DNA from 2 places in the Afipia carboxidovorans OM5 genome. Region 1 is predicted to be linked to the other one. Evidence: predicted binding sites of a transcription regulator. Region 1 holds the regulator's gene; the other holds the start of a gene.

The links. The regulator HrcA, encoded in region 1, represses chaperone genes, less so after heat shock. The targets are predictions, from matches to a motif close to GTTAGCACTCNCNNNNNGNGAGTGCTAAC.
Region 2: groES (co-chaperone GroES) is a predicted target of HrcA. The motif match lies at 4,701-4,729, and genes of this name have one in related genera.

What each region holds. Positions count from the first base shown of each region.
Region 1 is NC_015684.1:123,918-135,243, reverse strand. It holds gene OCA5_RS00610 (penicillin-binding protein activator) at 1-1,041, shown strand, start outside; gene hemW (radical SAM family heme chaperone HemW) at 1,158-2,315, opposite strand; gene rdgB (RdgB/HAM1 family non-canonical purine NTP pyrophosphatase) at 2,305-2,943, opposite strand; gene rph (ribonuclease PH) at 3,061-3,777, opposite strand; gene hrcA (heat-inducible transcriptional repressor HrcA) at 3,932-5,023, shown strand; gene grpE (nucleotide exchange factor GrpE) at 5,138-5,740, shown strand; gene OCA5_RS00580 (hypothetical protein) at 5,778-6,746, opposite strand; gene dnaK (molecular chaperone DnaK) at 7,057-8,970, shown strand; gene dnaJ (molecular chaperone DnaJ) at 9,124-10,257, shown strand; gene OCA5_RS00565 (class I SAM-dependent methyltransferase) at 10,354-10,950, shown strand; gene OCA5_RS00560 (NADPH-dependent FMN reductase) at 11,054-11,326, shown strand, end outside.
Region 2 is NC_015684.1:891,251-902,576, reverse strand. It holds gene OCA5_RS04290 (DUF2076 domain-containing protein) at 1-618, shown strand, start outside; gene OCA5_RS04285 (L,D-transpeptidase) at 753-1,526, opposite strand; gene OCA5_RS04280 (protein phosphatase CheZ) at 1,819-2,586, shown strand; gene OCA5_RS04275 (MFS transporter) at 2,650-3,855, opposite strand; gene OCA5_RS04270 (hypothetical protein) at 3,990-4,487, opposite strand; gene groES (co-chaperone GroES) at 4,795-5,091, shown strand; gene groL (chaperonin GroEL) at 5,228-6,877, shown strand; gene OCA5_RS04255 (hypothetical protein) at 7,080-8,288, shown strand; gene OCA5_RS04250 (phytoene desaturase family protein) at 8,327-9,862, shown strand; gene OCA5_RS04245 (META domain-containing protein) at 9,891-10,268, opposite strand; gene OCA5_RS04240 (L-lactate permease) at 10,440-11,326, opposite strand, start outside.

The DNA.
Region 1 (11,326 bases):
GCCATCGGCAAGGGGCAGGTCAAGGTCGGGCTGATCCTGCCGCTGTCCGGCGCGGGCAATGCCGGCATCGTCGGCCAGTCGATGAAGAACGCCGCCGAGATGGCGCTGGCGGAATTCCAGAACCCGGACCTGCAGCTTCTCGTCAAGGACGACACCGGCACGCCGCAAGGCGCGCAGATGGCCGCGCAGCAGGCGGTCGGCGAGGGTGCCGAAATTATTCTCGGCCCCTTGTTCGCGCTCTCGGTCTCGGGCGTCGCGCAGCAGGCCCGCGCGCGCAACATTCCGGTGATCGCGTTTTCGACCGACGCCAGCGTTGCGGGGCAGGGTGTCTATCTGTTGAGTTTTCTGCCCGAGTCCGATGTCAACCGCGTCATCGATTATGCCTCCGGCACCGGCAAGCGTTCGTTCGCGGCTCTGTTGCCGGAAAACGCGTATGGCAATGTGGTCGAGGCGACATTCAAGCAGGCGGTATCGCGCCGTGGCGCGCGGATGGCGGCGTTTGAGAAATACTCGACCGATCCCGCGCAGATGCAGAACGCCGTGCGCAACATCGCGCAGGCGCTAGGCAGTGCCGATGCGCTGCTGCTTGCCGATGACGGCGATGTGCTGGTGCAACTCTCCAACCAGCTTGCGAGCGCAGGCGCCGATCTGAAGCGCGTGCAGCTTCTCGGCACCGGACTGTGGGACAATCCGAAGGTGTTTGCCGATCCGCGTCTACAGGGCGGTTATTACGCCGCGCCCGATCCGTCGGGATATCGTGCGTTCGCCAAGCGCTATCGCGGCAAATACGGGCAGGACCCGGTGCGCACCGCAACGCTTGCCTACGACGCGGTGGCGCTCGTTGCCGCGCTGTCGCGTGTTTCCTCCGGCGGGCCACGCTTCTCCGCCGATGTGCTGACGAATGCGTCGGGCTTCACCGGCATCGACGGGCTGTTTCGGTTTCGCAGCAACGGCACCAACGAGCGCGGCCTTGCGGTGCTGCGCGCGGCGCCGGGCGGTGGGCAGATCGCCTCCGCCTCGCCGAAGAGCTTTGGGGCGTAGGCAGCTCCCTGTTCTCTGTCATGGCCGGGCTTGTCCCGGCCATCCACGCCTTAAGTGAGTATGAAGAAGACGTGGATGCCCGGCACGAGGCCGGACATGACGAATAGAGAGCATCGTTACGCCGCGAGGTCGGCGACCACGGCGTCGAGCAGCGGGAAGCCTGCCTGCGTCACCCGCAGCCGGCCATTGATATCCATCACGATCGCGCCGTCGTTCTTCAATGCAGCAATGCGATGCGGATCGAGCGGGCGTCCGGCGAGCGTTTCATAGCGCTGCGGGTCGATACCCTCGGCGAGCCGCAGGCCCATTAGCAGAAACTCGTCGGCGCGCTGCTCGCTATCGAGCAGGTCATCGGTGATGAGGCCGTGGCCTTCTTCTTCGACGCGCGACAGCCAAACCTCCGGCCGCTTCTCGGTCGCGATCGCATGGCGAATGCCGTCGATGTCGAGCCGCCCGTGCGCGCCGGGCCCGATACCGGCATATTCCTGCCCGCGCCAGTAGACGAGGTTGTGGCGGCATTCCGCGCCCGGCCGGGCGTGATTGGAAATCTCGTAAGCGGGAAGATTGTTCGCCGCGCAGATTTCCTGCGTGACGTCATAGAGCGCGCGCGCAAGGTCTTCGTTCGGCGTCTTCAACTTGCCGGCGCGGTGCAGGCCGAAGAACGGCGTGCCTTCCTCGATGGTGAGCTGATAGAGCGACAGATGCTCGGCTGCTTCCGCGATGGCGCGATGAAGCTCGCCCGCCCATGCCTGCACGCCCTGGTCCGGGCGTGCGTAGATGAGGTCGAACGAATAGCGCTTGAACGCGCGGCGTGCGATCGCCACCGCATCAAGGGCTTCACGCGCGGTGTGCAAGCGTCCCAGCGCTTTCAGCGATTGATCGTCGAGCGCCTGCACGCCGAGCGAGACGCGGTTGACGCCCGCTGCGCGATAGCCGGCAAAGCGCGTCGCCTCGACGCTCGTCGGGTTGGCCTCGAGCGTGACCTCAACGCTCTTATCGACGCTCCAGTGCTGCGCGATGGCGTCGAGGATCGTGGCGACCGTCTGCGGCTTCATCAAGGACGGCGTGCCGCCGCCGAGAAAGATCGAGGTGACGGTGCGGTCCGGCGCGCGAGCCGCAGTGGTTGCGATCTCGCGCACAAAGGCGCGGGCAAACCGTTCTTCATCAATCGCGGCGTGGCGGACGTGGCTGTTGAAGTCGCAATACGGGCACTTAGACAGGCAGAAGGGCCAGTGCACATAAACGCCGAAAGCATTGTGGGCGTCAGCGCGCAAGGCAGATCTCCGCGAGCTTCACGAAAGCCTTCGCGCGATGCGACAGGCCCATGCCGTGCGGCGGCAGGCCGTGCTTCTCGATACTTGTCATTTCACCGAAGGTACGCCCGTGCCCATCGGGGAGGAAAGCGGGATCGTAGCCAAAGCCAGCCGTGCCGCGCGGCGGCCACACCATCTGGCCGTCGACGCGCTCTTCCACTTCCTCCACATGCCCGTCGGGCCATGCGACGCACAGCGCGGAGACGAAATGCGCCTTGCGCTGCGCGGGCTCGGTCGCGTCGCGCTCCTGCAGCAGCCGCTCGATCTGCGTCATCGCCGCCATGAAATCCTTCGACGGCCCGGCCCATCGTGCCGAATAGATTCCCGGCTGACCTTCGAGCGCATCGACGCACAGGCCGGAATCGTCGGCGAAGGCCGGCAGGCCCGTTGCGTTTGCTGCGGCCGTGGCCTTGATGCGTGCGTTGGCGGCAAACGTCGTGCCGGTTTCCTCGGGCTCATCGAGATTGAGTTCAGCCGCCGACACCGCCTCGATGCCGTAAGGCGCCAGCAGCTCACGCATCTCGGCGAGCTTGCCGGGATTGTGAGTCGCGATTACGAGGCGACCGGTGATGTGGCGGTGGTTGGACATTGAAAGAACCTTGTCATGGCCGGGCTCGTCCCGGCCATCCACGTCTTAAATTTGTTGAGATCATCGAAGACGTGGATGCCCGGCACAAGGCCGGGCATAACGTCCTATTGTGGGTGGTTACGCCATCGCGATCTTTTGCAATTCGACCAGACGGCCGATGCCGTTTTGCGCGAGTGCCATCAGCTGCAGAAATTCCTCCTGCGAGAACGGCGTGCGCTCGGCGGTGCCCTGCACCTCGACGAGGCGGCCGTCGCCGGTCATGACGAAGTTCGCATCGGTCTCGGCTTCTGAATCCTCGGCGTAATCGAGATCGAGTACCGGCGTGCCGTTATAGATGCCGCAGGATATGGCGGCGACATTGTCGCGCAGCACGTTGTCGTTTTTCAGCATGTTGCGTGCCTTCATCCATTGCAGGCAGTCGGCGAGCGCAACCCATGCGCCGGTGATCGACGCTGTGCGGGTGCCGCCATCAGCCTGGATCACGTCGCAGTCGATGGTGATCTGGCGTTCGCCGAGGGCCACGAGATCGACGGTGGTGCGCAGCGAGCGGCCGATCAGGCGCTGGATTTCCACGGTGCGGCCGCTCTGCTTGCCGGCGGAGGCCTCGCGGCGGACGCGTTCATGGGTGGCGCGGGGCAGCATGCCGTATTCGGCAGTGACCCAGCCGCGGCCCTGACCCTTGAGCCACGGCGGCAGCCGCTCCTCCAGCGTCGCGGTGACGAGCACGCGGGTGTCGCCGAATTTCACCATGCAGGAACCTTCGGCGTATTTCACCACGCCGCGTTCGAGCGAGACGGGGCGCAGTTCGTTGGGCGCGCGGCCGCTGGGACGCATATTTTTCTCCGAAAAGCAGGAAAGAACGTGGGCTGCTTTTAGGGGGGCGGGCTTCGCCCGGCAAGGCCGATATCCGTCGCCAAGGCGCTTGTCAGGCGCGGATCGCGGGAACACATTAAGGCGGATTCGATCACGACTTCCTCAGGAGCAATGGTTGTCGCACCACGACCCGAAAGAGGCGCTGATTACGCCCGGCGCCGCGCTGTCGCAGCTCAATGAGCGCTCCCGCGACATTTTTAGGCAAATCGTCGAGAACTATCTCGCAACCGGCGAGCCGGTCGGCTCGCGCAATATCTCGCGGATGATTTCGGTGCCACTGTCGCCGGCGTCCGTGCGTAACGTGATGGCCGATCTCGAACAGCTTGGCCTGATCTATGCGCCACATACCTCGGCCGGCCGGTTGCCGACCGAACTCGGTTTGCGCTTTTTCGTCGATGCGCTGATGCAGGTCGGCGATCTGACGGAAGACGAGCGGCAGTCGATCCAGGCGCAGCTCGCCGCGATCGGCAAGCAGCAGTCGATCGAGGCGACGCTCAGCGATGCGATGATGCGGCTCTCGGGCCTCACGCGCGCCGCCGCAGTGGTGCTGACGGGAAAATCCAATCCACGGCTCAAGCATATCGAATTCGTGCGGCTCGAGCCCGAGCAGGCGCTCGTCGTGCTCGTGTCCGAAGACGGGCAGATCGAGAACCGCGTCCTCGCATTGCCGCCTGGCGTTCCGTCGTCGGCGCTCATCGAGGCCTCGAACTTCCTCAATTCGCGGATTCGCGGCCGCACCTTGAGCGAGGTGCGCGGCGAGCTTGAAGCTGCACTGGCGCAACGCCGCAGTGAACTCGATCAGTTGACGCAGAAGATCATCGCGGCCGGTGTCGCCTCCTGGTCCGGCGGGTCGAGTGACGAACGGCGATTGATTGTGCGCGGCCACGCAAATCTCTTGGAGGACCTTCACGCGATGGAGGATCTGGAGCGCGTGCGGCTTCTGTTCGACGATCTCGAAACAAAGAAGGGCGTCGCCGATCTGCTGGGTCTGGCCGAGCAGGGCGAGGGCGTGCGGATTTTCATCGGCTCGGAGAACAAGCTGTTCTCACTGTCGGGTTCCTCAACCATCACCGCGCCCTATCGCGACAGCTCGGGCCGCATCGTCGGCGTGCTCGGCGTGATCGGGCCGACGCGGCTCAATTATGCGCGCGTGATCCCGATGGTGGACTACGCCGCGCGGATCGTGAGCCAGATGCTCGGCAAGTAAAGCGTGCGGATCGGTATTTGTGGCCCTTCATGAGGGGTCGCCCGCGCTTGATTTTTGCCCGGCAAACGACGATATGGCGAGCAAGAACCTCTTCAATCAGACAGTGGAAGCGTGATGACCGACAACGACGGCCAGAAGGATTTTTCTGAAGCGGCGGCAGAAAATGCGGGCAGCAAGCCCGGTGAGCCGCGCGTGTCGAAGCCCTACATCATGCCCGACGACCCGGAGGAGACCCCCTCCGAAGCGCTCGTCAAGGAAGCGGCGGAAGCCAAGGACCGCATGCTGCGCACGCTGGCGGAGATGGAAAATCTGCGCAAGCGCACCCAGCGCGAGGTGGCTGATGCACGTGCTTATGGCATTGCGGGCTTTGCGCGCGACGTTCTGGAAATCGCCGACAATCTGCAGCGCGCGCTCGATGCCGTGCCTGCGGAGGCGCGGGCCGCGGCCGACCCCGGTCTCACCGCGTTGATTGAGGGTGTTGAGCTCACCGAGCGTTCACTGCATCGCGCGCTTGAGAAGAATGGCGTGAAGAAGCTCGATGCCGCGGGCGAGAAGTTCGATCCGAACATCCATCAGGCGATGTTCGAGGTGCCTGACAATTCGGTGCCGCCCGGCACCGTCGTGCAGGTGATCCAGACCGGCTACATGATCGGAGATCGCGTGCTGCGCCCGGCGCTTGTCGGCGTATCCAAGGCGGAACCGAAGCCCGCCGCCTGACCTGAGACCAAAGCTGTTTTAATTAAACGCTCGGCTGCTATTTGGCGCTGATGCTGTCGCGCACCGTGCGGAAGCGCGTGAAGGCGGTGCCCCACTCGCTTTGCGGTGCACTCGCGACGATGCGCAGCGTCGCCTGTCCTGATCCGAACCGCAGCCACTGCACCACGCGCACCGGAGTATTGTCCGTGCCGGTGACGCCGTCGAGACGCGTCTCGTAGCCGGGTGATCCGTCGATGCGCAATGGCTCGTTGTTCGTCATCTTGACGTCGCGCAGGCCGACGATGTTCGAGGCAAGGTCGCGCGCGAAGCGGCCGCGATCGTCGGGCTGAGCCGGGCCGCCCTGCATGATGCCGACCATGATGTAGGCGGAGCTGTCGAGCTTTGCGTCATCGTCGCCATCGCTGAGCAACACTGCCGAGCGCGGCGCGATGGTGCGCACGTGCTTGAAGCCTGCAAGATCGCCGATCTTGAATCCGAGCTGGGCGAGTTGTTCGTCGACCGGCACTTCGGGGCGTGTGACCGCGGTTGCGAGCATCTTGCGGATGTTGGCTTCGGAATAAGTCTCGCCCGCCTCGCCGCGAACCTGAACGATGGCATAGCCGGTGAACTTGTTGCCGGGCAGAAGCAGCGTGTAGTTCGCGACCTCGGTGTCGCCTTCCTTGCCGGATTCGGTGATGAGATAGCCCTTGCGCGTGGTGGTCTCGAAGACCTGCGGCTTCGGCGCGCCGACCGGCATGTTCTCCTGCTTGGCGGCGGTTTCGGCTGCTGTGTAAGCGGCCTCCGGAATCTCCGACAGTCCGATCCGCACGCGCTGATCGCCGCTGATGAAGCCGGAAAACTCCTTGGATGGTGTGAGCCCGTCGAGCGGCACGAGGCCGATGCGCACACCTGCCGGGAAAACCGCATCCGCGGCAAGCGCGGGGACGGCCGGGGCGAGAGCGGCGGTGAGCGTCATCAAGGCCGCGGCTGCGGCCCGGCGGAGTGTCTTCCTGGAGATCATCATCATCGCAGGCTCCCTGACGCCCGATTGAGGCGGTTCGATGAAACGCGGGTTCGATAGCAGCTTCCGGCGCGTGCCGACAGGGCGCAGGCGAGGGGTCGGCAGGGGGTCGCGGACAGGGCTTCCCGGATATTAACCGGGCGGCATAAATGCCTCCGAATAACGGCTTTCGTGGTACCCGGTCCTTGCGGCCCCCTGCGCCTCTCCTATATGAGGCGGAGCGTCGCAGGCTTGCGCGCTTGGATTTTCAGGGGGTTGGGTGCGGTGCGCCGACAGGGCCCGACCAATCCGCCGCAAAAAGAAGGATAGAGGGACGATGGGAAAGGTCATTGGGATCGATCTCGGCACCACCAATTCGTGCGTGGCCGTGATGGACGGCAAATCGCCGCGAGTTATTGAGAATGCTGAGGGCATGCGCACGACGCCTTCCATCGTTGCGCTCACCGACGACGACGAACGCCTCGTCGGCCAACCTGCCAAGCGGCAGGCGGTCACCAATCCGGAAAAGACCATTTTCGCCGTGAAGCGCCTGATCGGCCGCCGCTACGACGATCCGACCGTTGCGAAGGACAAGGACCTCGTCCCCTACAAGATCGTCAAGGCGTCGAATGGCGATGCCTGGGTCGAGGCCGACGGCAAAATCTATTCGCCCTCGCAGATCTCCGCCTTCATCCTGCAGAAGATGAAGGAGACCGCGGAAGCTCACCTCGGCCAGAAGGTCGACCAAGCCGTCATCACCGTTCCCGCTTATTTCAACGACGCCCAGCGCCAGGCCACCAAAGACGCCGGCAAGATTGCCGGCCTTGAAGTGCTGCGCATCATCAACGAGCCGACGGCGGCTGCGCTCGCTTATGGTCTCGACAAGGCCAAACAGGGCACCATCGCGGTCTACGACCTTGGCGGAGGCACCTTCGACGTCTCGGTTCTCGAGATCGGCGACGGCGTGTTCGAGGTGAAGTCGACGAACGGCGACACCTTCCTCGGCGGCGAAGACTTCGATATGCGCCTCGTCGGCTACCTCGCCGATGAATTCCAGAAGGAGCAGGGCATCAACCTGCGCAACGACAAGCTCGCGCTGCAGCGTCTCAAGGAAGCTGCGGAGAAGGCGAAGATCGAGCTGTCGTCAACGACCCAGACCGAAATCAACCTGCCGTTCATCACCGCCGATGCCTCGGGTCCGAAGCATCTGACGATGAAGCTCACCCGCGCCAAGTTCGAGGCGCTGGTCGATGACCTCGTGCAGAAGACCATCGAGCCGTGCCGCAAGGCGCTGAAGGATGCGGGCCTCTCGGCCGGTGAAATCAGCGAAGTGGTGCTGGTCGGCGGCATGACCCGCATGCCGAAGATTCAGGAAGTGGTGAAGCAGTTCTTTGGCAAGGAGCCGCACAAGGGCGTCAACCCCGACGAGGTGGTGGCGATCGGCGCTGCGATTCAGGCCGGCGTGCTGCAGGGCGACGTCAAGGACGTGCTGCTGCTCGACGTGACGCCGCTCTCGCTTGGCATCGAGACGCTGGGCGGCGTGTTCACCCGCATCATCGAGCGTAACACCACGATCCCGACCAAGAAGAGCCAGGTGTTCTCGACCGCGGAAGACAATCAGAACGCGGTGACGATCCGCGTCTTCCAGGGCGAGCGCGAGATGGCGGCCGACAACAAGGCGCTCGGCCAGTTCGACCTGATGGGCATTCCGCCGGCACCGCGCGGCATGCCGCAGATCGAAGTCACCTTCGACATCGACGCGAACGGCATCGTCAACGTCTCGGCGAAGGACAAGGCGACCGGCAAGGAACAGCAGATCCGCATCCAGGCCTCCGGCGGTCTCTCCGAATCCGAGATCGAGAAGATGGTCAAGGAAGCGGAGGCGAATGCCGCCGAGGACAAGAAGCGCCGCGAGGCGGTCGACGCCAAGAACCACGCCGATGCGCTGGTGCACTCCACCGAGAAGGCGCTTGCCGAGCACGGCTCAAAGGTCGGCGAGGGCGAGCGCAAGGCGATCGAGGACGCGCTGGCCGATCTGAAGGAAGCCCTGAAGGGCGACGATTCGGAGGCCATCAAGGCGAAGTCCAACACGCTGGCGCAGGCTTCGATGAAGCTCGGCGAGGCGATGTATCAGCAGCAGGCCGAGGGCGATGCAGCCCGCGACGCTGCGCAGGACGCCGCCAAGGACGATGTCGTCGATGCGGAATTCACCGAGGTCGACGACGACAAGAACGACAAGAAGTCGGCGTAAGGGTTCAAGATCATGGCCCCTCATCCTTGAGAAGCGCACAGCGTTTCAACGAGGATGAGGGGCTTCATGCTTTGACCATGCGCCGGAGCTCCTGAAAGCGCGGCCTTCGAGGCACGCGTGGAGATCCGGAAGACGATGGGGCAGACGTAAAGGATGGCAACCAAAACCTGCTACTACGAGACCCTCGAAGTCTCGCGCGAAGTCGACGAGGCCGGTCTCAAATCCGCTTTTCGCAAGCTCGCGATGAAATGGCACCCGGACAAGAATCCGGGCAATCCGGCCTGCGAGCACAAGTTCAAGGAAATCTCCGAGGCCTACGAGGTCTTGAAGGACAGCCAGAAGCGCGCGGCCTATGACCGCTTCGGCCACGCGGCCTTCGAGCAGGGCGGCATGGGTGGCGGTCCGGGTTTCGGCGCCGACTTCGGCTCGGCGTTCTCCGACATTTTCGAAGGCATTTTCGGCATGGCCGGCCGCGGGCGCGGCGGCGGTCGCGAGCGCGGCGCGGACCTGCGCTACAACATGGAAATCACGCTCGAGGAAGCCTTCCACGGCAAGACCGCGCAGATCAACATTCCGGTCGCGGTGGCCTGCGAGGCCTGTTCGGGCACAGGCGCCAAGCCCGGCACCAAACCGAAAGTCTGCGCGACCTGCGGCGGCGCCGGTCGCGTGCGCCAGGCTCAGGGCTTCTTCACGCTGGAGCGCACCTGTCCGAGCTGCCATGGCCGCGGCCAGAGCATCGACACGCCGTGCCCGGCCTGTTCGGGTCAGGGCCGGGTGCAGAAGGAACGTTCGCTGTCGGTTAACATTCCGGCCGGCGTCGAGGACGGCACCCGCATCCGCCTCGGCGGCGAGGGCGAGGCCGGCGTCCAGGGCGGCCCCTCCGGCGACCTCTATATTTTCCTGTCCGTGGGCTCCCACCCGCTGTTCCAGCGCGACGGCGCCGACCTGCACTGCCGGGTGCCGATCTCGATGGTGACGGCGGCGATCGGCGGCGAGTTTGAGGTGCCGGTGATCGACGGTGGCAAGTCGCGGGTCAAGGTACCGAGCGGAACCCAGTCCGGCCGCCGCTTCCGCATTGCCGGCAAGGGTATGCCGGTGCTGCGCTCGCGCCAGACAGGCGATATGTATGTGCAGGTTGTGGTCGAAACCCCACAGAACCTCACGAAAAAGCAGAAGGAACTGCTGGCGGAGTTCGAAAAATTGTCCTCCGGTGAAACCCAGCCGGAGGCGGCGGGTTTCTTCAAGGCGGTCAAGGATTTCTTCGGCGCAGGCGCGGGAACCGCCTGAGCCGGAACTTGACCGCGTCAGTTTGCCTCTGTACGTCTCTGTGAAGAAAAAATTGAAAGGGCCCGGGTTCGCCGGGCCGTCGCTGGTACCCCCGCCATGACCTTCGAGTCCGCGCGCGTCCTCAAGAAACCTCTTCGGCTTGACGACGAGGTTCGCTTTCTCCGCTCGTGGATCGAAAAGCCGCTGCACATGGGCGCGGTGATGCCGTCCGGCCGGATGCTCGCCCGCACGATGGCGAGCTACGTCGACACCGAGACAGAGGCCCCTGTCATCGAACTTGGTCCCGGCACCGGGGCGATCACCGACGCGCTGGTGGCCCATGGTGTCGATCAGAAGCGCCTGATCCTCGTCGAGTTCAATCCCGGTTTCTGCGCGCTGCTGCGCGAACGCTATCCGCAGGCGACCGTTGTGCAAGGCGATGCCTATCACCTCGACAAGACGCTTGCCGAAATTGCCCAGCCCGCCGCGGCGGTCGTCTCGGGCCTGCCGCTCGTCACCAAGCCGATGCTCACCCGGCTGCGGCTGATGCGCGAAGCCTTTATGAAGTTGATCCCCGGCGCGCCCTTTGTGCAGTTCACCTATTCGGTCGTGCCGCCGATTCCGAAATCGCTGCCCGGCATTCTGACCGAAGCCTCCGAGCGCATCTGGATGAACGTGCCACCGGCCCGCGTCTGGGTCTATCGCAAGGCATGACGCCGCCGCGCCGGCGCACGAACGGCGCCTCTGACGCAGCATCGCGGTGCGCGCATCGCAGGCACCTTCCCCCGTTTCCGAAACCGCTTTCAGGCTTTTGCGCATGGCGGCCGTGAAAATCCTCGTCATCCCGGGTTCTGCGCGCGAGAGCGCTGCCGATGTGCGGCTGGCTGCGGCGCTGGTGAAAGAGATCGCGCTTGCCGACCATGAGGCGACGCGGATTTCGCTGACGGATTTTCCGCTGCCGCTTCACGATGACAGTGAGAGCAAAACACCGCCTGCCGCGATCGATCTCAAGCGCATGATCGGCGCGCATCATGCGGTGCTGCTGGTGACGATGGAGCGGCTTGCGCTGCCGTCGCCGCTTCTTCTCAAC
Region 2 (11,326 bases), 770 kb from region 1:
GAGCAGCTCGAGGCCGGGCAGCATCCGGAGAAGGAAGGCAGCTTCCTTGATTCGCTGCGCGACACGCTGTTCGGCGGCGGACAGGCGTCGCAAGGTTACGCGCAGGGCTCTACGCAAGGCGGTTCAGTGCCGAACGTGCCGCCCGGCACCGCGCGCCCGTCATGGAACACTGGACAGGTGCTCGGCAATCAAGGGCTTGGCGGTGACGCGCCTGGCCGTCGCGACGCTTTCCCCGATCCGCGCGCGGCACAAGGCTACGGCACGCCGCAAAGCGGCGGCGGCGGTTCGTCGTTCCTCGGCACCGCGGCGGCGGCCGCGGCCGGCATGATCGGCGGCTCGCTTCTGATGAACAGCCTTCGCGGCCTTGGCGGCGGCAGCCAGCAGCAGAGCTTCGGCAACACCGGTTCACCCTGGAGCGGTGGCAGCAGCAACGATGCGCTCGCACGCGATGCCGGCATCAACGATATCGGCAAGACCCAGCACGGCGGCGTCGAGGATCGCCGTAACGAGCATGCGGCCTATGACGACGCATCGTCGGACTACGATGACGACGATTATGATGACGACGACGATTTCGACGATGGCGATTTCGGCAGCGATCCGTCCGACTTCGCGTAACGCAATCGACATTGAAAACGAAAACGGCCGTTGCGACAGCGGCCGTTTTTATGTGCGCGAGAACAAAGATTCTCGATTTTTATTTTGACGCGTTTTCTTTAAGCGAACCGGTTCCCGCTTCGCTTAAAACCGCTTTAGAGCACCACCACGCGAGCACCGACCTTGACGCGGCCGTAGAGATCGATGACGTCCTCATTGCGCATGCGGATGCAGCCCGAGGAGACGTTAGTGCCGATCGTCCAAGGCTCGTTCGAGCCGTGGATACGATAGAGCGACGATCCGAGATACATTGCGCGGGCGCCGAGCGGATTGTCCGGCCCGCCTTCCATGTGACGCGGCAGATCGGGGCGACGTTTCAGCATTTCCGCGGGCGGGGTCCAGTCCGGCCACTCGCGCTTGGCGGTGATGGTTTTCACACCCGCCCAGGTGAAGCCCGGTTTGCCGACGCCGACGCCGTAGCGCAGCGCCTGGCCGTTGCCCTGCACGAGATAGAGAAACTTGTTCGGCGTATCGATCACCAGCGTGCCGGCCGATTCCTTGCCGTTGTAATCGACCACCTGCTTCTCATAACGCGGGTCGAACCCCGGCTGCGCCGCTTCAACGCCGCGCTCGCGATAGCCGCGCGTCTGCGGCGCGTAAGCGTCCTGTGGCGCATAGGCCCCCTGCGGGGGTTCACGATAGGCCGGCTCGGGCTGCGATCCGCCGCCGAACAGGAACTGGATGAAGCCGCCGCCGAGATTGCCATTGTCACGATAGGAATCGCGATAGGCAACGTCGCGGGCTTGCGGGGCGTAATCGGATTGCGAGGCGTAGACGACGTGAGGATGGCCGTCCTGCGCGAGTGCGGAAAAGCTCGTGCCGATCAGGCACGCGCCGGCAACAAGGGCGAAGCGGATTTTTGCAGGCATCGACGTACTCTGTACTGTTCGTCAGGACTAAGCGCAGCGAACCGCGCTGCCTTCGCGAGCTAACAGGACAACCGCGGAAGTTTTGGTAAACGCGACGGGCCCTCGGATTCACCATGTCGCGCGGGTGCCCGCGTTGTTGCGAACAGCGTTTATTTTCGATGAAGATCGCGCCCTCATGGTTAATCGCCGTTGAGCATGTTTGCAGGATTTCGGAACCCGTGCGGTGCGCATGAACCGGGCGTTAAATGCCCGCGCGTTACATGCCTGCGCATTGAGGTTGAGGAAGAATTCCATGAATGCTCAGCGCAAACGTTTTCGTATCGAGGAATTGCAGTTCGGCTCCCTGCCGGATTTGAACGACACTGCCAGCACCGACCAGATGCACGAGCGCATCATGACGGAGTTGCGCATCATCCGCGAACAGATGGGACGCATCGCCCCCCGCTCAGGCGGACAGGCCGAGCGGGAAGCCGCCGCGCAGGACGACGCCCACGCCAAGGCCGCGCTTGAATCCTATCGTGCGCAGATCGCCCAGTGCGAGAAGCTCAAGGTCGAACTCGATCTCATCCACGAGGCGATCAATCGCACCAAGGAAGAAATCGCCGTCCTCCACGGCACCAGCTTCAACGGCGACGAAATGTCGAGGGTGACGGGCGAGCTTGGCGCCATCGTCGGCGGTACCGAGGAAGCGACCGACCAGATTCTCGCAGCGGCGGAGGCGATCGACCAGGCGGCGAGCGCGCTTGCCAAGGGTCCTTCGGCCGACCAGCAGGAGCGCATGGTCGCCGACATTTCCGAGCGCGTCATCAGCATCTTCGAGGCCTGCAACTTCCAGGACCTCACCGGCCAGCGCATCAACAAGGTGATGAACACGATGAAGTTCATCGAGCATCACATCAACGTCATGATGGAAATCTGGGGCGGCGTCGACGCCATCAAGGTTCACGCCCCGGCCATTCTCGATACCCGCGAGGGCGACGCGCGCCTGCTCAATGGCCCGAAGCTCGACGGCGACGAGGGTCACGCCTCGCAGAACGATATCGACGCGATGTTCAATTAAACACCGCGCTCGTCAACTTGCTCCCACGCCCCCGCTTCGCCGGGGGCGTTTTTTTATCGAGGGTCACACCCGCCGCAGCAGCGCGAAGCAGACCAGCGCCGTCGCGGACGTCGCAATCATGATGTCGAGCGCAACCTGATCCGACCAGCGGTCGATGATGAAGGCGAGAACGAATGGCGCGAGGGCCTGCAGGATCTGCGCGGGTCGCGAGATGCGGCCCACCACGCGGCCGTAACCGAACGCGCCGAAGGTCGCGAGCGGCAACGCGCCGCGGGCGATCGTCACCACGCCATTCCCCGCTCCGAACAGAATGGCGAAACACATCGCGGGCAGCGGCGCGATGCCGGCGATGGCGAGCACCGCGAAAGCAAGCACCATCGTCCCCATCGAGACGCGTGCGACCCAGATCGGATGCATCCGTCCCCTACTCGCGAAATCGGCAAACCGCGCCAGAACCTGCGCGGGCCCGAACATCGCGCCGATCATCACCGCGGTGCCGGCATCGATGCCACCGCGCTGCAGGATCGGCAGGAGATGTGTGGTCGCGCCCGACATGACGAACGAATGCCCGGCAAAGCCCGCCGCCATCAGGATGAACGGCAGCCCGTGCGGCGGAATGAACCGCGCCTTCGCCGGCGGCGCATCCGTCACGGCCACAGGCGCCTTCTGCACCGGGGCTTTGCGCCGCGGTAGCGCGAACCAGTACAGCGGCGCGATCAGGAACGTGAACACCGCCGCCCAGGTGTAATAGACGCTCTGCCAGCCGAAATTCTCGATCAGGAAATGCATCAGCGGCCATCCCGCCGTCGAGGCGAGGCCACCGGCGAAGGTGATGATGGTGATCGGCCCGCGCGAGGCCATCCCGTAGATTCGCGTCAACGTGGTGAAGGCGGGGTCATACAGGCAGCAGGCGGTAGCAACGCCGATCAGGAGCCAGGAGATCAGATAGACCGGATAGTTCGGCGCGAGCGGCAGCAGCACGAGGCCGAGCGCGCCGATCAGCGCGCCGCCCGCCATCACCGGATTACCACCGTACCGATCGATCAGGCCGCAGGCATAAGGCGCGCACAGCCCGGAGGTGCCGAGCGCGATCGAAAATCCGGAGAGCGCAAGCGCGAGCGACCAGCCGTGCGCCTCGGCGATATAGGTCATGGTGAGGGCGGGCGGATAGAACAGTGCCGCCCATCCCAGAATCATGGTGACGCACAGTACCGCTACCGCGCGATGGGGCCCTGCGATCAGCGCAGCCGGTCCGGCAAGAATTCTCATGTTGCTAGTGTGGTGGTTCAGAAGTTCGCGATAGAAGGTGCTGCAAGTGGGGCGAACTTCGAATTCGGGACACTGGCATGATGTCAGGATTCGCGGATTAAAGAAGTGCCGCCCGCGCAGCCGGTTTTAATTTTCTATGCGCGCGGCGCGCAGCGCACATAAACCATCGTACCGTAGCGTGTCGCAGCATCCGGATCGAGGAAGCGGGTGGTCAGCACGCGGCCGTCGAAGGACAGAATCTCACGATCCTGCGGGCTGCCGACCGGGCCTTCGGGGCCGATATAATTCTTGCCGCTCTCGCTGCCCTTGAGGCGCAGCTCCTGCGGCGTCGCTTCGTCGGCGAGATGCATGATGACACCGCCGGTCGGACCCTTGCCGATGATGTAGGGCTGGCGGCACTGGCCGCGCGCGGCGTTCTCGGTCCGCGCCCGGTCTTCCGGCTTGTGGTAGGCGGCAAGGCCCCAGCGGCCGACCAGTTCGTCGGACCGGATGGATGAGGGGATTTCGCGCGGCGCGGGCGGTTCCTGAGCCGTCGGCGTGTTACCGTTCAGGCTGAAACTGCTGCAACCACCCATCAAGGCGGCAAGAAGCGAAACGGCTGCCAATGTCGGGACGGTGCGCAGACTGACCATGAATTCTCCTACCCGCATGTCATGAACCACGTTTGCCGGCATGGCAAGCAACGACGCCCCCAATGGGACCCCGAGGGGACCCGGCGGCTTTTCAACGTGGGATCGATCAAGCATCGTATCATGACGTCACCAAGGTCTTAACCTTCGGCGTTATGCATCAGCCACGTTGCTTGACAGGGCTTCCGCCAGCCCATATTTCCCGTCCGCAACCCCTTTAGCACTCCCAAATTGGGACTGCTAATCCTCCATGGGCGTCTTCGCCCTCTCGTTCCGAACAAGGCTGCAACCCAAGCTGAAGGACATCACCATGGCCAAGACCACGTTCCGCCCGCTGCACGACCGCGTCGTCGTCAAGCGCCTCGACGCCGAAGAAAAGACCAAGGGCGGCATCATCATCCCCGACACCGCCAAGGAAAAGCCCTCCGAGGGCAAGGTGGTGGCGGTCGGCCCCGGCGGCCGCGACGAGACCGGCAAGCTGATCCCGATCGACCTCAAGGTCGGCGACCGCGTGCTGTTCGGCAAATGGTCGGGCACCGAAGTGAAGCTCGACGGCGAAGACCTCCTCATCATGAAGGAGTCCGACATCATGGGCGTGCTCGCCTAAATCGACTGAGTTCCACCGTCATGCCCGGCTTTATGCCGGGCATCCACGTCTTTTCATCAGTCCAACAACAAGACGTAGATGGCCGGGACAAGCCCGGCCATGACGATCAACAAACCCCCATCAGGAGTTACTCCCCATGGCCAAAGACGTAAAATTCTCTGGCGACGCGCGCGAACGGATGCTGCGCGGCGTCGACACCCTCGCCAACGCGGTGAAGGTCACGCTCGGCCCCAAGGGCCGCAACGTCGTCATCAACAAGAGCTTCGGCGCTCCCCGCATCACCAAGGACGGCGTCACCGTCGCCAAGGAGATCGAGCTCGAGGACAAGTTCGAGAACATGGGCGCGCAGATGGTGCGCGAAGTCGCTTCCAAGACCAACGACACCGCGGGTGACGGCACCACCACCGCGACCGTGCTCGCCCAGGCGATCGTTCGCGAAGGCGCCAAGGCGGTTGCCGCCGGCATGAACCCGATGGACCTCAAGCGCGGCATCGACATCGCCGTCACCGCCGTCATCAAGGACATCGAGAAGCGTGCGAAGCCGGTTGCGGCATCCTCGGAAGTCGCCCAGGTCGGCACCATTTCCGCGAACGGCGACAGCACCATCGGCAAGATGATCGCGCAGGCGATGCAGAAAGTCGGCAACGAGGGCGTCATCACCGTCGAGGAAGCGAAGTCGCTCGACACCGACGTCGATATCGTCGAGGGCATGAAGTTCGACCGCGGCTATCTCTCGCCGTACTTCGTCACCAACGCCGAGAAGATGACGGCCGAGCTCGAGGACGCCTACATCCTCTTGCACGAGAAGAAGCTCTCCGGTCTGCAGGCCATGCTGCCGGTGCTGGAAGCCGTCGTGCAGTCCGGCAAGCCGCTCCTCATCATCGCCGAGGACATCGAGGGCGAAGCGCTCGCGACCCTCGTCGTCAACCGCCTGCGTGGCGGCCTCAAGGTTGCCGCCGTCAAGGCGCCGGGCTTCGGCGATCGTCGCAAGGCGATGCTGGAAGACATCGCGGTGCTGACCGGCGGCCAGGTGATCTCCGACGATCTCGGCATGAAGCTCGAGAACGTCACGCTGAAGCAGCTCGGCCGCGCCAAGAAGGCGGTGATCGACAAGGAGAACACCACCATCGTCAACGGCGCCGGCAAGAAGGCCGACATCGAGGCGCGCGTCAACCAGATCAAGGCGCAGATCGAGGAAACCACCTCGGACTACGACCGTGAGAAGCTGCAGGAGCGCCTTGCCAAGCTCGCCGGCGGCGTCGCGGTGATCCGCGTCGGCGGTGCGACCGAGATCGAGGTCAAGGAGAAGAAGGATCGCGTGGAGGACGCGCTCAACGCCACCCGCGCCGCGGTGCAGGAAGGCATCGTTCCGGGCGGCGGCACCGCTCTCCTTCGCGCCAAGAAGGCAGTCGGCCGCATCAACAACGACAACTCCGACGTGCAGGCCGGCATCAACATCGTGCTGAAGGCGCTGGAAGCTCCGATCCGCCAGATCGCCGAGAACGCCGGTGTCGAGGGCTCGATCGTTGTCGGCAAGATCCTCGACAACAAGACCGAGACCTTCGGCTTCGACGCCCAGAACGAAGAGTATGTCGACATGGTCGCCAAGGGCATCATCGACCCGGCCAAGGTGGTTCGCACTGCGCTGCAGGACGCGGCCTCCGTCGCGGGCCTCCTCGTCACCACCGAGGCGATGGTTGCCGAGCTGCCGAAGGACGCCGCACCGGCGATGCCCGCCGGCGGTGGAATGGGCGGCATGGGTGGAATGGGCGGCATGGGCTTCTGAGCCCGGCCTTCCCTTTCACAATCAATCCGGAAAGCCGCCTTCGGGCGGCTTTTCTTTTGCCTTGCTCGCAGACGTGTCCCGGGCGCGATGCCTGCCGGAACAGCGGCGTTTCCCTTGCCGGGGGTGCACATTCGGCCGAGAAGCGTTTATGGTCCGCGCGCCATCTGCAATCCAATCCCGGCAAGCAGCAGGATACCCATCGATGCGCCTTTCGACCGTGCTCTGTTCAGCGCTTGTCGCCAGTCTTGTCACTTGTCTTGCCGCCACCTCCGCCGGTTTTGCGCAGACCGCCAAGGGAGCCGCGAGCGCCTCGGACAACCGCTACTTCACCGGGCTCGGCGATATCCTGGGCGATCTGCCGGTCGATGCCTTCATTCGAGAGAGCATGGACGGCGGCAAGGTGGTCTCGACTGTGCTCGACGTCTGCTATTCGGCCTCCATCACCTCGGAACGCAAGGATCGCTTTGCCATCGAGTTGAAGCCCGACGGAAAGGCTCTCACCGGCACCGGGCAGACGACGGAAGAGAAGCTGCCGGTCAGCATCAGCCTGACGCGCAAGCCCGAGAACAGGGCCATTACGTTTGAAGGCAAGATCACGATCGGCGACAAGACCTCTGAGGTTCTGTCGACCGACAACACCGAATCCGACCAGCGCGAATTCGATGCCGCACAGGCGATCGACGACAATACCGCCGACATGCCCGCGGACTTCACCGAGCTGTCGCCGCAGTCGCTTGCGGTGAAGGTGAAGCGCGAGAATTTCGCCGACCTGCTGAAGAGCCTGCGCAACGATAATGTCGAACTCACGCTCGACAGCCTCACCACCGATTGCGCGGCACTGCGCAACGGCACGCAGTTCGTCCGCTTCGATGTCGACCCTCAGCGCGCGGAAGCGCTGATTGCGCGGCTGAAGGGTCTGCCGGGCGTGGTCGCAGCCGGCTGGACCACCGGCAGCTACGAGACCGAACGCGCGATCCGCCTGCCCGCCGCGCCCTGGCACAAGGACGGCAAGCTCGACCGCGAGCGCATCGCGACCGCACTCTCCGCCAGCATTTCCAAAATCATGTCGGCACAACCTGCGGGCGCGAAATGGAGCGACACCACGGGCGAACTGACGCTCACCTTCAAACGGCCCAATACGCTCGTGCCCGCGCTCAACCTCACCGACACGCTGGAGCTCTCCGTACTGGTCGGGCCCGACAAGCCCGGCACGACCGAACGGCTGGTGGTCTGGCTCGGCGTGCCCGCCTCGATCACCCGCGACGAGGCTCCGGGGCCGCACCTTAATTTCGCCGACACTTCGCCGGGTGACGACGAGGCGGTCTACACCGATGACGATGGCCTCGTGCGCAGCGTCGCGGCCGATCTCAAGGGCCAGCGCTGGGACGCCGATCAGGCGGCGTGGAAATGATGGCCGCACTTTTTCGCTGCAATACGGTTCAACCTTAAATGCCATACGACATCATTATCGTCGGCGCCGGTCTCGGCGGCCTGACCAGTGGCGCGCTGCTCGCGCGCGCGGGCCGCAAGGTGCTCGTCATCGAGAAGAGCAACTCGGTCGGTGGCGCGGCGTCGAGCTACAAAGTCGGCGACCTGTTCGTCGAAGGCTCGCTGCACGAAACCGGAAACCCGCACGACCCGCGCGACCCCAAGCATGATACGCTGTCGCGCGCGGGTATTCTCGATACGCTGAAGTGGACCCGCGCCGACGCACTTTATGAAGTTCGCGGCGGGCCGCTGTCCGCGCCGCTTCGCGTGCCGGACGATTTCGACGGTGCGCTTGAGGCACTTAGCGAACGCTTTCCCGAGGCGCGCGATGCGATCGCCCGGTTGCTCGACGAGATGAAGCAGATCGCCTCCGCTGCCGGCGCACTGGCGCAGGGCGACGCAGCCTCGCGGCGGCCCGGTGACATCTACAACGCGCTGATGTCGGTCGCGCCTGCGATCCGCGACTGGAAGCTGCCGCTTGCGAAGAAGCTGCAGCAGGCCTTCGGCGACAACGAGGCGCTGAAGTGCGCACTTGCCGCCAACCTCTGCTACTACCACGACGATCCGGCGACGCTGTGGTGGGTGTATTTCGCGATGGCGCAAGGCGGACTGCTGCTCGGCGGCGGACATTATGTCCACGGCGGATCGCAACGGCTCTCGAGCGCACTCGCGCGCGAGATCAAGAAAGCCGGCAGCGAAACCATTCTGCGCCGCGTCGTCACCGGCATCGAGAAGGACGGCGCGCTCTTCCGCGTTCATCACACCGCAAAGGACGGCAGCGACCCGAAGACCGCAGAAGGCACGCGCGTAATCTGCAACGCAGCGCCCGCCTCCGTCGCAGCGCTGCTGCCCGCAAAGCAGGCGAAACCTTTTCTCGCCCCTTATGAATCGCGCGCGAGTTCGATCTCGCTGTTTGCGCTCACGCTCGGGCTTGCGAAGCCGCCGCGCGAGTTCGGCGTCAGCGCCTATTCCACGCAATTGCTGCCGGAATGGATGACGCGGCTCGCGGATTACGCACAGGCAACGACGCTGATGGCCGATGAGCCCGGCGAGAAAATGCCGCCGATAGCGATCGCCGATTATGCCGCGATCGATTCGGGCGTGCCTGCACCGCCTTACGTCCTGTCGGTGATCGCGCCCGACAGTCTTGCGAACTGGGACGGCCTCGACATCGACAGCTACCGCGCCAAGCGTGCGCGCTGGCAGAACGCTATTGTCGCCCATCTCGACCGCCACTTCCCCGGCCTCGCCGCAGCGGTGGTGTCGGCCTCATTCAACACGGCGGTTTCGGTGCGGCGCTATCTCGGCGCACCGGGTGGCGCGGTGTATGGCTTCGCACCCGTTCCGCCGCGCTCGCTGTTCAACGGACCGAAGCGCACACCGATGACGCCGATCGAAGGACTTTACCTTGCCTCGGCCTATGCCGGGTTCGGCGGCTATAGCGGCGTGCTGCAGGCCGCGACCGATTGCGCGGATACGATCCTACGCGAGGCGTAAGCATCGCCTCTCAAGGCTTGCGCGCGCATCAATTGGTGTTGACGTGGAAGCGTAGCGTCGATTGGCCGATCAGCAGCACGGTGTCGCCCTGGCGCTTCCAGTTCGCGACATTGGCAAGATTGGCAAGTAACGCATCATCGGCCTGCGCAAGCTGCGGCGTGCAGACGTCCGCTGTGAGTTGGCCCGGCATGAAGATCACAGTGTCACCTGCCACCGAGAACTGGCCACGGCCGGTCTTGCACCACAAATCGAGCTTCGCCTCGCCATTGTCGCCGACCTCGATGGTCGGGCGACGGCGCGCGCCGGCCATCTGCGGCACATCGAGCGTGACTTCCAGTCCGAACGGAAATTCCTGAGCCTGCGCGGCGTCAGGCATCGCCATCAACGCCGCCATCACGGCCAACATCGCAATTCTCAAATCGGCATCCTCTTCGCATCGCGTGTCTCATCGCCTTCTAGCTGCGAATGGCGGCGATGGCGAGACCCGAGGACGATGCGCACATGACCGCGCGACAGCGTTCAACAAAAAATCCCCGCGGCAAGCCGCGGGGATTTGTATGTCGCAGAGCAACGAGGCTTACTTGATGACCATCGCCGAGAACGGATGGACGTAAGCCTGCAGCATCACGAGAATGCCGACGAGGCAGGCCAGCGTGATCGAGTGCTTGAACACGAAGCGCAGGATCGAGCCTTCGTGCCCGTACCAGTTGGTCGCGGTGGAGGCCACCACGATCGACTGGGCGTCGATCATCTTGCCCATGACACCGCCCGACGAGTTCGCTGCGCTCATCAGGATCGGCGACAGGCCGAGTTGTTCCGACGTGATCTTCTGCAGGTTGCCGAACAACACGTTCGAGGCGGTGTCCGAACCGGTCAACGCCACGCCCAACCAGCCGAGCAAGGTGCCGAAGAACGGATACAGCACGCCGGTCGCGGCAAAGGCGAGACCGAGCGTCGCGTCGATGCCGGACAGGCGGGTCAGCGTGCCGATCGCCAGCATCGCGCAGATCGTGATCAGCGAGTAGGCGCAGATCTTGAGGGTCTTGGCATAGACCCGCACCAGCCCGAACGGCGAGTAGCCCAACAGGAAGCCGGAGATGATCGCCGCGATCAACATGCCGGTGCCGGTGTACGACAGCCAGGTGAAGGCGAACACTGCGCCTTCGGGTGTCGGCTTCGCCACGATCGGCGCGACCTTCATGATCAGGCCGTCGAGACCCGGCACCGCATACTTGATCGTCGCCCAGGAGTTGACGGCATTCTTGAAGTGGTCGGTGCCCCAGATCAGCAGCACGATACAGACCACGATCCACGGCATCAGCGACTTCCACATTTCGGCGCGGGTCGGCTTCACGGTGTTCTGCACCACCGGCGCCATGGTGGCGGCGGATTCGTCATGCGCACCGAGGGTCGCCGAGGTCCAGATGTGCTTCGGCTGCCAGATCTTGAGGAAGCCAATCAACG